DNA from 2 places in the Clostridium intestinale genome. Region 2 is predicted to be linked to the other one. Evidence: riboswitches for the same ligand, from Rfam matches in the RefSeq annotation. Region 2 holds a riboswitch; the other holds the start of a gene.
The links. Region 2 has a riboswitch for FMN ahead of P8F83_RS14055 (ECF transporter S component). Riboswitches for the same ligand answer to the same signal wherever they lie in the genome.
Positions count from the first base shown of each region.

Region 1: another riboswitch for FMN. It lies ahead of ribD (bifunctional diaminohydroxyphosphoribosylaminopyrimidine deaminase/5-amino-6-(5-phosphoribosylamino)uracil reductase RibD); the one in region 2 lies ahead of P8F83_RS14055 (ECF transporter S component).

Region 1 is NZ_CP121166.1:3,389,791-3,399,480, forward strand. It holds gene ribH (6,7-dimethyl-8-ribityllumazine synthase) at 1-446, opposite strand, end outside; gene P8F83_RS17425 (bifunctional 3,4-dihydroxy-2-butanone-4-phosphate synthase/GTP cyclohydrolase II) at 466-1,665, opposite strand; gene ribE (riboflavin synthase) at 1,679-2,326, opposite strand; gene ribD (bifunctional diaminohydroxyphosphoribosylaminopyrimidine deaminase/5-amino-6-(5-phosphoribosylamino)uracil reductase RibD) at 2,331-3,419, opposite strand; FMN riboswitch at 3,618-3,735, opposite strand; gene P8F83_RS17440 (DUF438 domain-containing protein) at 3,784-4,539, opposite strand; gene ric (iron-sulfur cluster repair di-iron protein) at 4,556-5,254, opposite strand; gene P8F83_RS17450 (hypothetical protein) at 5,971-6,141, opposite strand; gene P8F83_RS17455 (Crp/Fnr family transcriptional regulator) at 6,160-6,870, opposite strand; gene P8F83_RS17460 (lactonase family protein) at 6,935-7,996, shown strand; gene P8F83_RS17465 (NADH:flavin oxidoreductase) at 8,009-8,995, shown strand; gene P8F83_RS17470 (hypothetical protein) at 9,051-9,632, opposite strand; gene P8F83_RS17475 (PadR family transcriptional regulator) at 9,629-9,690, opposite strand, start outside.
Region 2 is NZ_CP121166.1:2,746,407-2,756,096, reverse strand. It holds gene P8F83_RS14075 (electron transfer flavoprotein subunit alpha/FixB family protein) at 1-365, shown strand, start outside; gene P8F83_RS14070 (FAD-binding oxidoreductase) at 370-1,767, shown strand; gene P8F83_RS14065 (M28 family metallopeptidase) at 2,067-3,437, opposite strand; gene P8F83_RS14060 (Tex family protein) at 3,567-5,735, shown strand; FMN riboswitch at 5,795-5,914, shown strand; gene P8F83_RS14055 (ECF transporter S component) at 6,025-6,600, shown strand; gene rimI (ribosomal protein S18-alanine N-acetyltransferase) at 6,662-7,117, opposite strand; gene tsaB (tRNA (adenosine(37)-N6)-threonylcarbamoyltransferase complex dimerization subunit type 1 TsaB) at 7,117-7,821, opposite strand; gene tsaE (tRNA (adenosine(37)-N6)-threonylcarbamoyltransferase complex ATPase subunit type 1 TsaE) at 7,818-8,279, opposite strand; gene P8F83_RS14035 (metal ABC transporter substrate-binding protein) at 8,456-9,349, shown strand; tRNA gene P8F83_RS14030 (tRNA-Trp) at 9,413-9,487, shown strand; gene P8F83_RS14025 (Spo0E family sporulation regulatory protein-aspartic acid phosphatase) at 9,596-9,690, opposite strand, start outside.

The DNA of each region.
Region 1 (9,690 bases), 640 kb from region 2:
AAATTAGCCATCTCAATTGCTGAAACTGCTGAATCATATCCCTTGTTTCCAGCCTTAGTTCCTGCTCTCTCTATAGCTTGTTCTATACTATCTGTTGTAAGCACTCCAAATATTACAGGAATACCTGAGTTTAAAGAAACATTGGCTATTCCTTTAGAAGTTTCTGCACATACATAATCAAAATGTGGTGTAGCTCCTCTTATTACAGCTCCTAAACATATAACTCCATCATATTTATTTTTTTCAACCATCTTTTTAGCTACTAATGGTATTTCAAAAGCTCCTGGAACCCAAGCTATTTCAATATCTTCCTCTTTTACACCATGTCTTTTAAGTCCATCTATAGCTCCACCTAAAAGTTTAGATACTATAAACTCATTAAATCTTCCTACAACTATACTAAATTTTAATCCCTCTGCTACTAAATTTCCTTCATAATTTATCATTTTTATTCTCTCCTTATATTTAAATATTTAATAAGTGACCCATTTTTTCTTTTTTTGTTTCTAAGTAATATTTATTTTTTTCATTATGGTTCATTTGAATTGGTACTCTCTCAACTACCTCTAAGTCATAGCCGTTAAGTGCTGATATTTTTCTTGGGTTGTTAGTCATTAATCTTAACTTTGTTGCTCCAAGTTCTTTAAGTATTTGAGCTCCTATACCATAGTCCCTCATATCTTCAGGAAATCCTAATGCTAAGTTTGCCTCTACTGTATCTAATCCTTCATCTTGAAGCTTGTACGCTTTTAATTTATTAATAAGTCCTATCCCTCTTCCTTCTTGTCTCATATAAAGAAGAATTCCCTTACCTTCCTCAGATATTTTTTTCATTGCAGCATCATATTGCTCCCCACAGTCACATCTTTTTGAACCTAAGGCATCTCCTGTTAAACACTCAGAATGAACCCTAACCAAAATAGGCTCACCTTCTTTTACGTCTCCCATAACTAGTGCTACATGGTGTTCCCCATTTAACTTATTTATAAATCCTACTATCTTAAAATCTCCATACTTTGTAGGCATTGAAGTTTCCACAACCTTATCTATAAGGTTGTCTCTATGTCTTCTATACTCTACTAAATCAGCAATGGTTATTATCTTTAGATTATGCTTTGAGGAGAACTCCATTAAGTCTGGAACCCTTGCCATGGTTCCGTCATCCTTCATTATTTCACATATAACCCCAGCGCCTTTAAATCCTGCTAACTTTGCTAAATCCACCGCTGCCTCTGTATGTCCTATTCTTTTTAGAACTCCACCTTTTTTTGATATCAATGGAAATATGTGTCCAGGTCTTCTGAAATCCTCTGCCTTTGATTCTTTATTTAATAAATGTTTTATAGTATCTGCTCTTTCAAATGCAGAAATACCAGTTGTTGTATCTTTATGGTCTATTGAAACCGTAAAAGCAGTTTCATGATTATCAGTATTTTTTTCAACCATCTCATTAATATCTAATTTTCTTAATAAAGCTTCTTCTGCTGGCACACATATAAGTCCTTTTCCAAAGGTTGCCATAAAATTAATATGCTCACCTTCTACTTTTTCAGCAGCCATAAGTAAGTCCCCTTCATTTTCTCTATCTTCATCATCAACAACTATTATTATCTTACCCTCTTTAATATCCTGTATTGCTTCTTCAATAGTATTAAATTTGTACATATATAACCCTCCCTTAGAATCCATTATTTATTAGAAAATCCATGGTTATAGATTTCTTTTCATCATTCTTTTTGTTAAATCCAAGTAACTTTTCTACATACTTTCCTATAACATCACACTCAAGATTTACTTCTTCACCTATTTTCTTTTTAAGTAAAGTAGTCTCTTCGCTTGTATGAGGTATTATAGATACCTTAAACTTCTTTTCATCAACATAGGCTACAGTTAAACTTATTCCGTCTATTGCTATCGAACCTTTCTCAACAATATATTTTAAAACTTCTTTCCCCGTATCTATAGTAATCCAAACAGCATTTCCTTCTTTCTCATAGGATGTTATCTTTCCTTTTCCATCTATATGCCCACTTACTATGTGTCCTCCAAACCTGCTATTTGCAGCCATGGCTCTTTCAAGATTAACTTTATCTCCTTTTTTAAGAGTTCCTAAATTACTTCTTCTAACAGTTTCACCCATAACATCTGCATAAAAATGATTTTTTCCTATGCCTGTAACAGTGAGACAAACCCCATTAGTACTTATACTATCGCCTAAATAAGTTTCCTCAAGTACCTTGGATGCTTGTACTTTTATTCTCAAAATATTCTGTGAGGCTTCAAAATCTACAACAGTTCCTATTTCTTCAACTATTCCTGTAAACATACCTTCACCCCCTTAAATATCCCTCAATCAATAAATCTTCGCCTAAAAACTTTGTTGATATATTCTTAATATTAAAAGCTTCACTTAAGGCTCCAATTCCAACCCCTTCAACCGGTGTTTTAGCCTTGTCTCCACCTATTATTTTAGGAGCTATATAAAACTCTACCTTGTCTACTAATCCTGCTTCTAGAAAGGAAAAGTTTAATGTTCCTCCCCCCTCCAACAAAACACCATCTATTTTTAATCTTCCAAGCTCTTCTATAAGTTTCCTTATATCAACTTGCTCATCTTTATCCTGTAATATTAATACCTCTATTCCTCTATCTTTTAATTGTTTTATTTTATCTTTTGGAGCTTTTTCTGTAGTTGCTATCAAACATCTGGATTCATTACTAATATCTAAAACCCTACTATCTAGTGGAATTCTAAGCTTACTATCAACTATTATTCTTATTGGATTTCTACCATTAGGCACTCTACATGTTAGTGAAGGATTATCTTTAATAACTGTATTTACTCCAACCATAATGGCTGAATATTTATTTCTAAGTTTATGCACATTTTCTCTTGCAATTTCTCCAGTTATCCACATAGATTCCCCAGAAGTTGTGGCTATCTTTCCATCTAAACTCATAGCTGCTTTAAGTAGCACATAAGGCTCATTACTTAAAATGTATTTATTAAACACCTCATTAAGTTTTATGCATTCCTCTTGTAAAACCCCAACCTTAACCTCTATTCCAGCTTTCTTAAGCTTTTCTATACTTTTTCCTGCAACTAATGGATTAGGATCCATTTGTCCTATAACAACTTTAGAAAATCCATGTTCTATAATGGAATCAACACATGGAGGTGTCTTGCCGTAGTGATGACAAGGCTCTAATGTTACGTATATAGTTGTACCTTTAAGGGATTCCTTAGAATCTTTTATTGCATTTATCTCTGCGTGATTTCCACCATAAAACTCATGGTATCCTTCTCCAATTACTTTGTTATTCTTTACTATTACTGCACCAACTTGAGGATTAGGATTTACCTTTCCTTCTCCTTCCTTAGCTAACTCTAGTGCTCTTTTCATAAACTTTTCATCCATAACATTCCTCCTAACAAAAATCTCAAGGCAAGTAATGATTCAGACAATAAAAAATACCCCAAGCAAACGCTCAGGGCACAACAAACCAAAAGTAAATAAAGCCTATTACAACAAATAAAAAAGCTCTGAAATCCTAAAATTTCAGAGCTTATAAATGCGAAATAGCCATATTATTAAGTAAGCTTAATAATACCTTTTACTCATCTTCTTCCATCCAGACTTTACTGTCGGCCTCGGAATTTCACCGAATCATGCTAAAAATTAGCTCGTGGGCTTTACCACCGGTAGGGAATTTCACCCTGCCCTGAAGACCTTATATAATTATGAGTAAATTATATAGTTAAAGTTTTATCATGTCAACCTTTTAAAAGTTAGGAGTAAATCCACAATATCCCACTTCATCACACTTTTCCTTCATATTTGTCCATCTTGCTTCATCTTTTATTGCTTCTAAAGCTGATGGATATAATATATAATTTTCTTTAAATATATGATCTCTTAAGTTAAATATAATGTATTTAGCTGTTTCATCTAAATCTGCTTTAAATGCCTCAAAATTAATATACTTTATATTTTCTCCTAAAGATTTTAACCTTCTCTTTTTAGCTCTTAAATCCTCATGTTCCATCTTCATAATTCTAGTAGGTCCAGTTATGCCTTCCTTCTCCATCTCTAAAAACAATACATTTTCTTCTCTTTGATGGTGATTTTCTGCATCTAATATATTATCTGCTAAAGTTATAATTTTTGAGAATTCTTCCTTAGTAGAATCATAGTCCTTAAACCCTTGTATGACTTTATTTAAGTCTTCTAATTCTGTTAAAAATCCTAATATAACATCATGTTCTTCCACCATAGTATTAACTACGTGTCCTGGATATATTTTTGTTTTTAACTTCTCAAGTTCATCCTTTAACACTTCCATGTGAATCTCACATAGTCCTCTTAAATCCTCTGGTTTCATTCCTTCTTCAATTAAGTTTTGTTCTGCTACAGATAATTCCATAGGAGTGATTTCTTTTACTATTTTTAAAGCTTCCCCTCTAACTTCTTCTGTGGCACCTTCTGTATTTAATCGCTTTAATATATGCGATAAGTTTTCTACCCTCTCTTTATTCATCTCAAACCCCTCCTAATTAAATCATTTCAAATAAAACACTGTTTTCTTTGTAGATATGCATAAACAAGTTTTTTTCTAATTCATGTAACTTATGATATGCAAGTTTAAAAGTTGTGCAAGCACCTGCTGGTGGAGTAAAGTCTCTTGTAAGCTCTTCCATTTCCTTAAGAATGTCCCCAGCTCCATCATGTTCTGATTCTGTTTCCTCAATATATTTAATTAATTCTGCTTTTTTAACTTCATCTTTACTGTAAAAATACTCTTCCATAAGTGGAAATAAATTTTCTTCCTCTTTAATTAAATGTTCCTCTAGCTCAGTTTTTAAACTTCCAAATAGTTTGTGAAGTTTTAGAAGTTCTTCTCCATTATGGTTAAAATGTACTTTTAAAATTTTCAATAATAGTCCATCAATTTCTTTTATTTCTCTATAAGTATATTGATGATGTGTATCTACTATATGCTTTATTAAGTCTAATGGCTTTTCTTTTCTCCAATCCTTATACTCTTTATTGCTTTCTAAAAATTTCTCATATTCATCATTTAACTTATCAACAAACAAATCAACATTTAGTCCTTTATCTTTAAGTGCAGCACCTAAACTATCATGTCCTCCGCAGCAATAATCTATCTTTACTTCGTTAAATATCTTACTAGAATCAGGAAATATTGAAACAACCTCTCCAAGTTTTTGATTCGCATTTATAACTCTACTCATTTTTAACACCCTCCAAAAATTCTTGTTTTCTATGAACTAATAATAACTTGTATTAAAATATTAAAATATGATTCAAGTCACACTTTTAAAAAAGCTACAAAATTTAAATTCTTTTGCTCTTTTGCGCAATTGCGCAATTGATGTTTTGATGTTTTGCGCAATTGCGCAATTATACACCTCTGACCTGTAGGAGCTTCTTCCCAAGCTCCATTAAATTCCTTTTAACTTTATTACTGTAGAGACCTCTCCTCAAATCTCACTAAATCCTTTTAACTCCATTGATTAAACTGTGGCTAAAAAACGCGTCTACCGCAACAATGTGCACTTCTATTCTGTAGGAGCGTTCTTCAGCTCCATTAAATTTCTTTTAGCTTTATTCCCTGTAGAAACTCTTCTTCTCAAGAGTTTCATTAGAATCATAAAAAAAATAACCAGCAAATTTTGCTGGTTACTTAAATTTAGAATTTATTTTATTCAATTACTTTATATACACCCGTTGTTTCTTCGATGGTTACTTTACTTTCAGCTATAACTTTATCATTTTTCTTTGCTTTTAAAGTAACTTCAACTAAACTTGATTTTTCTTTTTTTGTATCTAAAGTAGGACTCCATAATACGGGTTCGCCTGTATTAGTTATTTCTTTTTGAGATTCATTTTTTATTGTATTTATAAACCCACCTTCTGTGGTACTCCAGGTGTATTCTATATCTTTAATTTATTTTTTTGCTTCTAGTTCTGGAGTCATTGTAATTCCCTGTACTGAAGATAATTCTAACATGTAGGTTTTTATGTCCGTTTTTATAGATAATTTAGGTTCTTTTGAGCTGCATGAAGTCAAAATTAAAGGTATTATTAAAACAATTAATAAATAAAACCCTCTCTTCACTGTTCTCCTCCTTAATAATTATTCTACGTAATCCCTAAGTCCTTCTTCATCCTTTATAAAGATTATTTTGTTTCCAACCATCTTAATTACTTCTAATTCCTCAAGCTTAGATAGCTTTCTACTTATAGTTTCTCTTGTAAGTCCTGTATAGTTAGCCATCTCTTCTCTATTTATCGGAAGTCTTATTTCTATACCATCTTCTTTTTTTACTCCATAGTCTTTAGAAAATTCCAGAAGCATATGAGCTATTCTTATCTCAGCATCATTTGTAGCTAAGGTTTGAGCTAAATTTTCTGTCTGAGCTAGCTTTTTTGTAACCTCAGTAAGGATTTTTAAAGAAATCTCAGGATTCTTCAGTATAATTTGGTGCATATCTTCTTTAGTTAAGGTACATATTTTCACCTTACTTATAGCAAATGCAGAGAAGTTATGGGTTTCTCCTTCATTAAAAAGGCTTAATTCACCAAAGAAGTCTCCACTAGATAAAATATGTATTATCTGCTCTTTACCATCTTTAGTTATTTTAGAAAGTTTGACTTTTCCGTCATTTATTATAAATAAAGTTTCTGATTTTTCACCTTCATGACAAAGAGCTTCACCATTTTTATATTCTCTATGTCCTGTCAAATTTTTTATGGCAAGTAGTTCCTCATCTGAAAGAAATGAAAATATAGGAACCTTCCTTACGCATAATTCATTTTTACAATTTCCACAATTACATTCTCTCATTGTAGTCACCTCAAATTTTTACTATGATATAATTAGATTATATATTTTATGGGAGGTATTTTCTATGGAAATAAACACGGAAATTTTAAAAGGATTTATAGGAACATATACTAAAGGTGATAGCAAGGGTATTTATAATTTTTCTTTTAATGCAAATTTAGGAGAAGTAAATAATATAAATGTAGCTGGAGAGCTTAGTAATCCAACTTATATAGCTATATCATCAAACAAAAAATATTTATATTCAGTAATGAAAGATGGAGATATGGGTGGAGTTGCTGCTTATTTAATAAATAAAGATGATTTAAGCCTATCTCTTCTAAACTATAAACTTTTCCCTGGATCTTCCCCTTGTCATCTAATTACTAATAAAGATGATTCTTATTTATTTTCTGCTAATTATCACACTGGTGAGATAAACTGCTATCCATTAAATGAGGATGGTTCTTTATGTGATCCTTCATCTAGAGTTTTTCATGAAGGAACTGGTCCAAACAAGGATAGACAAGAGAAAGCTCATGCTCATTTTGTAGGTCTTACTCCTAATGAAGAAAAACTTCTTGCCATAGATTTAGGTATTGATAAAATGGTAGTTTATGATTATAAAGATGGGAATCTTGTTGAGGATTCTTCTCTTACTGTAAAGTTTGAAGGTGGCTCTGGCCCAAGACACATGACCTTCCATCCTAATAAAAACTTTGCTTTTTTACTTAGTGAGCTAACTTCTGAAGTATTTGTACTAAAGTATAATCCTTCTAATAATGTTTTTGAAATTGTTCAAAAGATATCTGCTTTACCTGAAAACTTTAATGGTAAAAGCAAAGCATCTGCTATACATATTTCATCTGACGGAAGATTTTTATATACTTCCAATCGTGGATATGATTCTATAGCTGTATTTGCTGTAGATTCTGAAACTTCTCTTTTATCTTTAGTAGAAATAACAGAAACTAAAGGTAAATACCCTAGAGATTTCGTCATAGATCCTACAGGAAATTATGTTATTGTTCCTCATGAAGGTAGCGATAATATGACTATATTCTCTAGAGACAAAAATACTGGAAAAATGACTAAACTTGATCAAGAATACACTGTTCCAAGTGGTGTTTGCATAAAATTTCTTTAATGGAGGTATCATATGTCAAAATTATTTAACTCAATACAAATAGGTTCTTTAAATTTAAACAGTAGATTAGTTATGCCACCTATGGCAACTGGAAAAGCTCCGGACGGAAATGTTACTGAAGATATATTAAAATACTATGATGATAAATCTCAAGGAGGTTATATAGGCCTAATTGTAATAGAACATAGCTATATTAGCCCTGAAGGAAAAGCTCACAAAAATCAACTTTCGGTAAGTGAAGGCGTTGATATAGATAAACTAAAAGCCTTAGCTGATATCATCCATAAAAATGGTTCAAAGGCTGTTATGCAGATTAACCATGCAGGAATTCAAGCCTCAGAGGAAGTTACTGGCTTCCCTTCAGTAGGGCCTTCTTCTGTTGCTAACTCTAAAGGTGTTGTAGCTAAAGAGCTTTCTGTAGATGAAATAAAAGGTATAGTTAAAGCTTTTGGAGAAGCTGCTTCTAGAGTAAAAGCGGCTGGATTCGATGGGGTAGAAATTCATGCAGCTCATGGATATTTACTACATCAATTCTTTACACCATTAACTAATAAAAGAACTGATTCTTATGGTGGAGATGTAAAAAATAGAATAAGAATTCATCTTGAAGTTATTGAGGCTGTTAGAAAAGCTGTGGGGGAAAACTTCCCTATATTATTAAGATTAGGTGCTTCGGACTATACAGAAGGTGGAGTTACTATTGAAGACAGCTTAGTAGCTGGAGTTGAGTTTGAAAAGGCAGGAATAAACATTCTAGATGTTTCAGGTGGAGTTAGAGGATTTGTTGTTCCTGGAGCTAATGAAGAAGGTTATTTCTGGCCACTTACTGAAGCTCTTAAAGAAGCATTATCTATTCCAGTAGTTCTTACAGGTGGTATAGTTACCCCTGAAGCAGCAGAGAAACTTTTACAAGAAGAGAAAGCTGATCTTATTGGTGTGGGAAGAGCTATATATAAAGACTCTGAATGGGCTAAAAAGGCCGCTGAAAGCTTAAAATAGAAAACTTTGCATTAGTAGTTTAAAGCTGCTGATGCAAAGCTTTTTTTACATACTTTTAAATTAGATAACTTATGACTACAATTAATATTCCTCCAAGTGGAATAGTTAGTCCATTAAAGGTAGTACTAATAATACCCTGCTTAGTAAAGTTCTCATAAAATTTAGTTGTACTTCGTTCTTTTTCTGTAGCTCTTAAGTTCATATAGGATGAGTATTGAGATCCTTGAGATCCTAAGGATGTCATGTCTAATCCTGAGGAGTTACCTCCCATAACTAAGAAAAAGCCTATTACAGTTACTATTAATCCTTCTATTAAAAGAACATCTTGTATCCTATAAGGATATCTTGATGAAATACCCATTGCAACTAATATTCCTACGGTCATTAATATAAAACCTAACCCAAAGGATGCTATTAACTTTCTTATATTAAGTTTTAAATCATGATGTCTGCCTTGAGGATTAATCCTTTTATAAGATTCAGGATGAAGATGAGTACTTATAGCATTTTTTAATATATCAAATATTAGAGCTATATTTATATTTCCTGACTCTTTAATTACGTCCTTAATCTCCTCTCCATACCTCTCTCTCCATTCCTTAGGATAAAGAAGAATTAAGAGGTCTATAAGCCTCATGTTAACCTCAATCTACTTTTTCCAGTAGATATTATCTTATTTATATGCTCTAGCTGAA
Region 2 (9,690 bases):
AGGTTCTAGTAGTAGCTGGTAGAGGAGTTAAAACAGAAAAAGATTTAGCTATGGTAGAAGAACTAGCAAAATTATTAGGAGGAGAAGTTGCTGTTACAAGACCTCTTATAGAGTCAGGATGGGCAGATGCTAAGAGACAAGTAGGTTTAAGTGGAAGGACCGTTAGACCAAAACTAATCATAACCTTAGGAGTTTCTGGAGCAGTTCAGTTTACAGCAGGAATGAATAAATCAGATGTTATATTCTCAATAAATAAGGATGAAAAGGCTCCAATATTCCAAGTCGCTCACTATGGAATAGTGGGAGATATGTACGAAATAATACCACAATTAATTGAGAATATAAAGTTATCAAAGGAGGCTTAATATCATGGAATATAAAAATATTGAATTAAATGATTATGAAGCAATAAAAGCATTGATTAATGACGATGAAAGAGTTTTATATAAAGAAGCAATAGGAGAAGACTATTCTCATGATGAGCTTGGAGCAGTTAAAAAAATGCCTGATTTGGTAGTTCAAGCTGCATGTACTGAAGATGTATCAAAGGTTATGAAATACGCTTATGATAATAATATTGTAGTTACTCCTAGAGGTTCAGGAACTGGACTAGTTGGAGCAGCTGTTCCAATATACGGTGGAATAGTAATTGATTTATCAAGAATGAACAAAATTCTTGAAATAGATGAAGAAAACCTAACATTAACATTAGAACCAGGTGTACTTCTTATGGAGATAGGTAAATATGTTGAGGAATTTGACTTATTTTATCCACCAGATCCAGGTGAAAAAACAGCTACAATAGGTGGTAATATAAGCACAAATGCAGGTGGTATGAGAGCTGTTAAATACGGTGTTACAAGAGACTTTGTTAGGGGTTTAGAAGTTGTTCTACCTAATGGAGAAGTAACAAATCTTGGAGGGAAAGTAGTTAAAAATAGTTCTGGTTATGCCCTTAAAGATCTAATTATAGGAGCAGAAGGAACACTAGGAATAGTAACAAAAGCTATACTTAAGTTATTACCATTACCTAAGAAGGCTATATCACTACTTATTCCATTCCCAGATTTAGATAGAGCAATTGAAACTGTGCCTAAAATAATAAAATCGAAAACTATACCAACAGCTATAGAGTTCATGCAAAGAGCTGCAATAGTAGCGGCAGAAGAGTTTTTAGGAAAGAAATTCCCTGATTCACAATCAGATGCATATATTTTATTAACCTTCGATGGTAATTCAAAAGAAGAAATAGAAGCAAGCTATGAAAAAGTAGCTAATATTTGTTTGGAAAATGGAGCTTTAGATGTACTTATATCAGATACCGAAGAGAGACAAGAATCTATTTGGTCAGCTAGAGGAGCTTTCCTTGAAGCAATAAAAGCATCAACAACTGAAATGGATGAAGTTGACGTTGTAGTTCCAAGAAATAAGGTTGCAGAATTTATTAAATATACACATCAATTAGAAGAAAAACATGAAATAAGAATAAGAAGCTTTGGACATGCTGGAGATGGTAACTTACACATTTATATATTAAAAGATGCTTTAGATGAAGAAACTTGGAATAAAAAACTTCTTGAAGTAATGGAAGACATGTATGCAAAAGGAAGAGAATTAAAAGGACAAGTTTCAGGAGAACATGGTATAGGTTTAGCTAAGAGACCATATCTTAAAAAAGCTGTACCAGAAGAAAACTTAATTATAATGAAAGGCATAAAGAAAGCCTTTGACCCAAGCAATATTCTAAACCCTGGTAAGGTTATATAGTGATAGAAATGTAAGAGAGGGACACTGTGATGGCTATGTTAATAGTTACTCATGGTGTCCTTTTCTTGTATTATTGTAAATAGTATGTTAATTAGCGATTCTTTGTCGTTTTATGTCTAATGAGATTTTATATACTTACTTCAACTTCTTGTAACGTTGTTGGAAATAAAAGTTGGTAAAATTTGTGCAGTTGTTAAAACTCACAAACAGTCTCATCACAGAAGTTTGTATCTCTCAAAAGTTCTCCTTTATAATTTACAATTTTAAAATTTCCTTCCCTCAAATATTTCTTCCTGTAGTTATTTATTTAACTTCTTAGTTTTTAAATCTTTATAAATTAAATATAGAGATAAGCATGAGAAAATTAAAAATAATCCTAAAGATCCGTAGAAAAGTCTGGAGTCATAAATTGTGAAAGTAAAACCACCATAATAGTTAGAGAGTATATATTTATATACAAGATCATAGGTTAAATTAATCCCATGTGAACTAGTATATTCATAAGTATCATTAGGAGTATGAATGTTAGAATAATCCTCAAAGCCTAAAGTAACTCCATCTATACCTAAAGAGTTAAAAGGGGCATGATCTGAAACATCTTCAAATTTTTTAACATAGTAGATTTTATCATTTTCTAAAATATTTGATAAGTCTTCTATAAGTTTAGAATTACGCACATACTTACCTGAAAAAATTGATAAAGAAGTATCCTTAGTTGAAGCCACCATATCAAAATTTATTAATTTGGAGTCCTTAATAGAATCTAAATTGTTTGTAGCGAAATCTTGAGAACCTAGTAAACCAAATTCCTCTCCGTTTAAGGCTAAAATAATTATATCTCTATCAGGTTTAGGTAAAGAAGCAAGATTTTTAGATAATTCTAATAAAAAAGAAATTCCTGAGGCGTTATCTAAAGCACCTGAATATAGGTTTCCACCTAAATCAATTCCTAAGTGATCAAAGTGAGCAGATAATATAAGAGGAGGTAAGGAGGAATCTCTTCCTTTAATTTTCCCAACTATATTTGGTATATTTGTATCAACAACTTCCATAGGTATGAAGCAATCTAGCGTATAATCCTCTCCAAGTTTATCTAAGATTTCATCGTAGACCTCTTTAGTGATAGAAATATACATGCTACAAGGTGAGTTATATAAAAATGAACTTCTAAAATCACTAGAATTGTCAGAAACATATAACATAAAGGAACCTTGAGAATTTTGAATTACTATACTTTGAGTAAAAATATATAGTTTGCTATCCCTAAACTTTTCACCAAAGGAGAAGGTATTTTCCTTAAAATTCAATAAATCTTCTTTAAAATCTACACCATATTTAAACTCCTTATATACATTTCCACCAGGGGATTTAAGGATTAAACTTGGCGAACCATTTATAAGCTTAGGTGCTTTAACTTTAAACATTTCTCTATAAGCATCATTATAGCTATCAATAGAATTATTCTTAAGTTCATTTATTATATATTCTGAGGTTTTAATATTTCCCTCACTTCCAGCAAGCCGTCCTTCGTATATAGAAGAAGAGAGCTCTTTTATATTATTTAATACATTATCAGTATCAAAAGGTTTGTATGTAAGTTTAAAATAGAGTGAAATTGAAAATAATGTTAAGAAAAGGAGACTTATAAAAGCCAAAATATATTTTTTCATGTTAAACCCCTTATGTAAAAACTATATAAATACATATGATATTTAACCAAAATCTATGACAAGGGGAAACTTGATTATATGAGGATTATTATTATAATAATATATGGAGTAAATTTTTAGGAGGAGAAAATGAATAACATTAATGAAGTATTAAGTAAAGAATTAAATATAAGTTTAAAGCAGGTAGAAAGTGTAATAGAACTAATAGATGGAGGAAACACTGTACCTTTTATAGCTAGATATAGAAAAGAAGTTACTGGTGGGTTAACGGATGAAGTTTTAAGAAAATTTTCTGAAAGGTTAACTTATTTAAGGAATCTTAATGAAAGAAAAGAAAATGTAATAAGAATTATAGAAGAAACAGGAAATTTAACTGAAGAAATAAAAGAAAAAGTATTAAAAGCAGAAACTCAATCAGAAGTTGAAGATATATATAGACCTTTTAAGCCAAAGAAAAGGACCAGAGCTACAATAGCTTTAGAAAAAGGTCTAAAGCTATTAGCTGACCTTATATTCTCAGGAGAATTTAAAGGGGATATACTAGATAAGTCAAAAGAGTTTATTGATGAAGAAAAAGCTGTTTTAAATGAAGAAGAAGCATTAGCAGGGGCTATGGATATAGTAGCAGAACAAATTTCGGACAATGCGGATTATAGAAAATGGCTTAGAGAATTCTTATTTAAAGAGGGGGTACTTGAAACAAAAGGGGGTTCAGAAGAACCAACTCCTTATGAAATGTATTATGACTATTCAGAGCCTGTAAGATTTTTACCTTCACATAGAATATTAGCTATAAATAGAGGAGAAAAAGAGAAAATATTAAATGTAAAAGTAGTAGCTAATGAAGAAAAAATAATTACTTATCTAAAAAATAGAATACTTAAAGGTAATAGTGAAACAGATAAGTATTTAGAAGAAGCCATAAAAGATTCCTTAAAAAGACTTATATATCCTTCTATTGAAAGAGAAATAAGAAGTGAGCTAACAGAAAAGGGAGAAGAGGGAGCTATAAGAATATTCAATGAAAATCTTAAATCCCTACTTATGCAATCCCCTATAAAAGGTAAAGTAGTTATGGGATATGACCCAGGCTTTAGAACAGGATGTAAAGTAGCTGTTTTAGATGATACGGGTAAATTTTTAGAGAAGGCTACAGTTTATCCAACAGTACCTAAAAAGGATATAAAAGGAACTATAAAGGTTTTAAAAGAGTTAATAAATAAATATGGTGTTGACGTAATATCATTAGGAAATGGTACAGCATCTAGAGAATCAGAAGAAGTGCTTGCAGAAATGATTACTGAAATCAAAAAAGAAACAGGCAGAGATGTATACTACTGCATAGTTTCAGAAGCAGGAGCATCAGTTTATTCTGCGTCAGAACTTGCTCAAAAGGAATACCCTGATTTAGATGTAACAATAAGAGGTGCTATATCAATAGGAAGAAGACTTCAAGACCCTCTAGCAGAACTTGTTAAGATAGACACTAAATCCATTGGAGTAGGTCAATACCAACATGATGTAGCAGTTAAAAAACTTGATGAATCTCTAAAAGGAGTAGTAGAAGATTGCGTAAATAAGGTTGGCGTAGACTTAAATGTTGCGACACCATCTTTACTTAGTTATATATCAGGAATAAATACCTCTATTGCAGCTAATATAGTAGCATATAGAGAAGAAAATGGAAAATTCAAAAATAGAAAAGAACTTTTAAAGGTTAAAAGATTAGGACAAAAAGCATATGAGCAGTGTGCAGGTTTCTTAAGAGTAATGGAAAGCAGCGAGCCTCTAGATAATACAGCTGTACATCCAGAGTCATACGTAACAGCTAACAATCTTATAAAAGAATTAGGATATTCGAAAGGTGAACTTAAAAAAGCTTCTTTAACAGATATTGAAGGAAGAGTTCAAGAAATAGGAATAAAAGAACTTGCAGCAAGACTTAATGTAGGAGAACCTACATTAAAAGATATAGTAGGTGAACTTAAGAAACCAGGAAGAGATCCAAGAGAGGAACTTCCAAAGCCTATATTTAAATCAGGAGTAATTGATTTAAAAGATTTAAAACCTGGAATGGAATTAATGGGAACTGTTAGAAATGTATCAGACTTTGGAGCTTTTGTAGATATAGGAGTTCACCAAGATGGATTAGTTCATAAATCTCAAATGGCTAATAGAAGAGTAAATCACCCCCTAGACATAGTTAAATTAGGAGATATAATTAAAGTTAAGATTATAGAGGTTGATGAAAAAAGAAAAAGAATATCCCTGTCCATGAAGGATGTTTCACAAGAATAAAAAATATCTTGTCAAAAATTAAACTTGGATATATAATAAAGACAAGAAGAAAAAAATTAAATTATCTTCAGGGCGGGGCGTAATTCCCCACCGGCGGTATAGCCCGCGAGCTAAGTTTTTTAGCATGATTCGGTGAAACTCCGAGGCCGACAGTATAGTCTGGATGAAAGAAGGTAGTAATTAGGATTACTTAGTTATTATGCCCTGAATCTCATGATTCAGGGCTTTTGTTATTTTTTATTATCCTAATATTGCCCAGGAAGATATATCTTTAGGAGGCGTATTATAAATGAACGATTCAAGATTAAACAAACAAATTAGGATTGCACTATTATCAGGAATAGCTTTTGTACTAATGTATTTTGATTTTCCGCTACCATTTTTTCCACCATTTTTGAAAATTGATGTATCTGATATTCCAGCTTTAATAGGAGCTTTTTCTCTAGGACCAGTAGCAGGTATAGTTATAGAACTTATTAAAAATATTCTTTATACCTTAATTAAAGGATCATCTTCAATGTTTATAGGAGAGTTCGCGAACTTTGCTATAGGAGCTACTTGGGTGTTTGTAGCAGGATTTATATATAATAGAAATAGAACTTTCAAGACAGCAATAATAGGTTTAGTTTCATCAGTATTAGCAATGACTGTAATGGCAGTATTATTAAACTACTTTGTATTACTACCTATGTATGTTAATGTTTTTAAAGTTGATTTAGGTGGAAGCATAGGAAGTTTTATTGCGGTAGCAACAGTACCATTTAACATTTTAAAAGGAGCCATTTCATCAACTGCAACAGTATTACTATATAAACCAGTAATTGCAGTAATAAATAGACAGTCTATAAGAACAGTAAAATATTAGATTAAAAATAAAAAACCTCGGATATTCCGGGGTTTTTATATTTGCTCTAATGTTAGGACATTTATCTTTTCCACATTATAAGAGCATCTTCTTTATTATCTTCATAGTAGTTTTTTCTAATTCCTTCTTCAGAAAAACCTAATTTTTTGTATAACCACTGAGCAGGAAGATTAGATACTCTTACCTCTAAAGTTATTTCCTTTGCACCTCTAGCATAAGCCTTATCTAAAAGCGCATTTAATAAAGTTTCACCTATACCTTTGCATCTATAATCTGGATGAACCGCTATATTAGTAATATGAGCTTCTTCTAATATCACCCATATACCTCCATAAGCTATTACTCTGTTGTCCATAATAACAACTAAATAAGAAGCTAATTTATTTTTTAGCTCTCTCTTAAAAGAATCATAGCTCCAAGGAATGGGAAATGAAAAAATAGAAATCTCACATATATCAACAAGATGTTCAGAAGTCATGTCTACAATTGTGAATTGTTTAGAATTAAATTCATCCATTACTCTAATCCTAATTTCCTTTCATACTCTCTTTCAGCTTGGGATTTCCTTAAATAAAGAGGTATTGAATTATTAATATCATCTTTTTCACCATTTAAAAGTCTAGCAAGACCTAATTCTCCTAAAGAAGAAGCCCTTGTATAATTAAGATGAAGAGGAGGGAAAACCGCTTCCTTTTTTAAATCCTTAAGCTCCACCTTATATTTTATTGTTCCATCACCTATAAAAAGAACCTGTTCATTATATTCATTTAATATTTCAGAAAGTTCTTTAAGAGAAATATTAAGGTAATCAGAAAGCCTTGTAAGCTTACCATCTATATTCTTATATAAAGCTGTATAGACATTACCTCTTAAAGCATCCATAACAGGACATATAATACCAGTAAAGTTAAATACGTTATAAGCTAAGCCATCTAGGTTTGAAATAGAAACAAAAGGCTTATTTATACCTAATGACATACCTTTTATGGTGGCAAGACCTATTCTAAGTCCAGTAAAGGAACCAGGACCTTCAGAAATAACAAAACCATCTATATCCTTTATCTTTAAATTATTATTTTTAAGTAAAGTTTCAATCATAGGTAAAAGTAATACAGAATGTTGCTTTTGATAATTTAAATTATATTCACCTAAAACTCCATTTTCATTTAAAAGTGCAACAGTTGCAACAGCTGTTGAAGAATCTACACTTAATATATTCATAGTTTTAACTCCTTTATGTACGAATAACCTTCCCCATAAGGTCTGATAGATATTTTTCTATACTCATCTCCTAAGTGCGGAAGTTTTTTAATGCTTATGTGGACAAAATCTTCTGGAATGATATCCTCTATGTAGTTAGCCCATTCAATTAGACTCACGCCATTACCAAAAATATATTCATCAAAACCTATAGCCATAATTTCATCAGAATCATTTACTCTATAAACATCAAAGTGGTAAAGCGGAAGTCGTCCGCTATTATATTCATTAACAATTGTAAAGGTTGGGGAAGTAATATGCTCAGATATACCTAGACCCTTAGCAAATCCTTTAGAAATATGGGTCTTACCCGTTCCTAAATCACCAGTTAAACAAAATACATCACCAGCCTTAGCTAATTCACCTAGCATATAGCCAATGTGCATAGTTTTTTCTACAGAATCAACAATAAATTCCATAAGTAAACTCCTTTTCTTTAAAGTATCTTCTTACTATTCTATCCAACTTCGTAAAAAAAGAAAAGAAGTAAAGAGTGAAATAATTAAGAATTTATTAAATGTTAGGAATATCCTTTGAATATAATAATACTATGTAATACAATAAGAAATGTAAGTAAATAAGTCGGAGGAAAATTATGAAAAAGATTACCTTTGGGATGTTAATTATAAATCTTATAGCATTTATAGTTTTATCCATATATCCAAAGATGACTTTATCTAGTAAAGCAAATGAGTCTAATAAGATTAGAGAACCTTTTTTTAATATAATGACATCTAATAAGTCAGTGTATTTAATGGTTAATGAGCTAGTTAAAGATAAACATAACGTAGAATATTTGGCGAAAGACCAAGAAGAAATAAAAAGCTTTACTTTTGATGAAGATGTGATAAACAATATTTCCAATATGGATTTATTTATATATACAGGCAAAAATTTTGAACCTTGGGCTACTGATTTAATATCAGAATTAAAAAAAGATAAGGTATCAGTTGTAGATATTTCAAGAGGGACTAAGGTATTAACTATCGAAGGTGGAAATGAAAATCCATATTATTGGATGGACTTTGAAAACTATAAGATAGCTTTATTTAATATTAAAAATGAGCTCCAAGCTTATGACCCTAACAATAAAGAATACTATGAGACTAATTATAATGATGTTATAAAGGGATTTGAAGAAGCATATCTAGATAAGCTAACTGTACTTAAGAATTTAGAAAGTGCAGACTTCTATTATGCCGACTATTCTTTAGAGTACTTTGGCAAATATATAAACAGTAAAGTACAAGCGTTAGATAATAATAAGCTAGATAAACTTATAAAATCTAAAGCTCATAATAAGATAGTGTTATATAGTGATGATAAACAAATTGATAAATATAGAGAAACTCTAGAGTTAAATAATGTTCACTTAATAAAAGTGAAGTATTATAGTGAAGATAAGGATTACGTTCATACTTTAGAAGAGGCTATAGATGAGCTATTTAAAAGTTTAAACCTAACTTTAGGCACTAAAAAGCTAGAATGAAAAAATATTTGATAAATATGTTGCAAATAAATTGGGATTATGATATTATAACTATTGTGTCTTAGGGGTATGGCTCAACGGTAGAGTAGTGGTCTCCAAAACCATTGGTTGTGGGTTCAAATCCTACTGCCCCTGCCATATATGTCCAGCAGAATTATTCTGTTGGATTTTTTGTTTTATATAAAGAATAGGAACATAAATTTAAAATAATAAAAACAAAAAAAGCTGGATGAAAATCCAGCTTGTTTATTTTTCTATCTTATTCATTTTTAATTTCATATATTCTACTATAAGCTCGTCTAAGTATTGGCTTAACTGAAGGCGAGGAGCTTCCTCGTCGC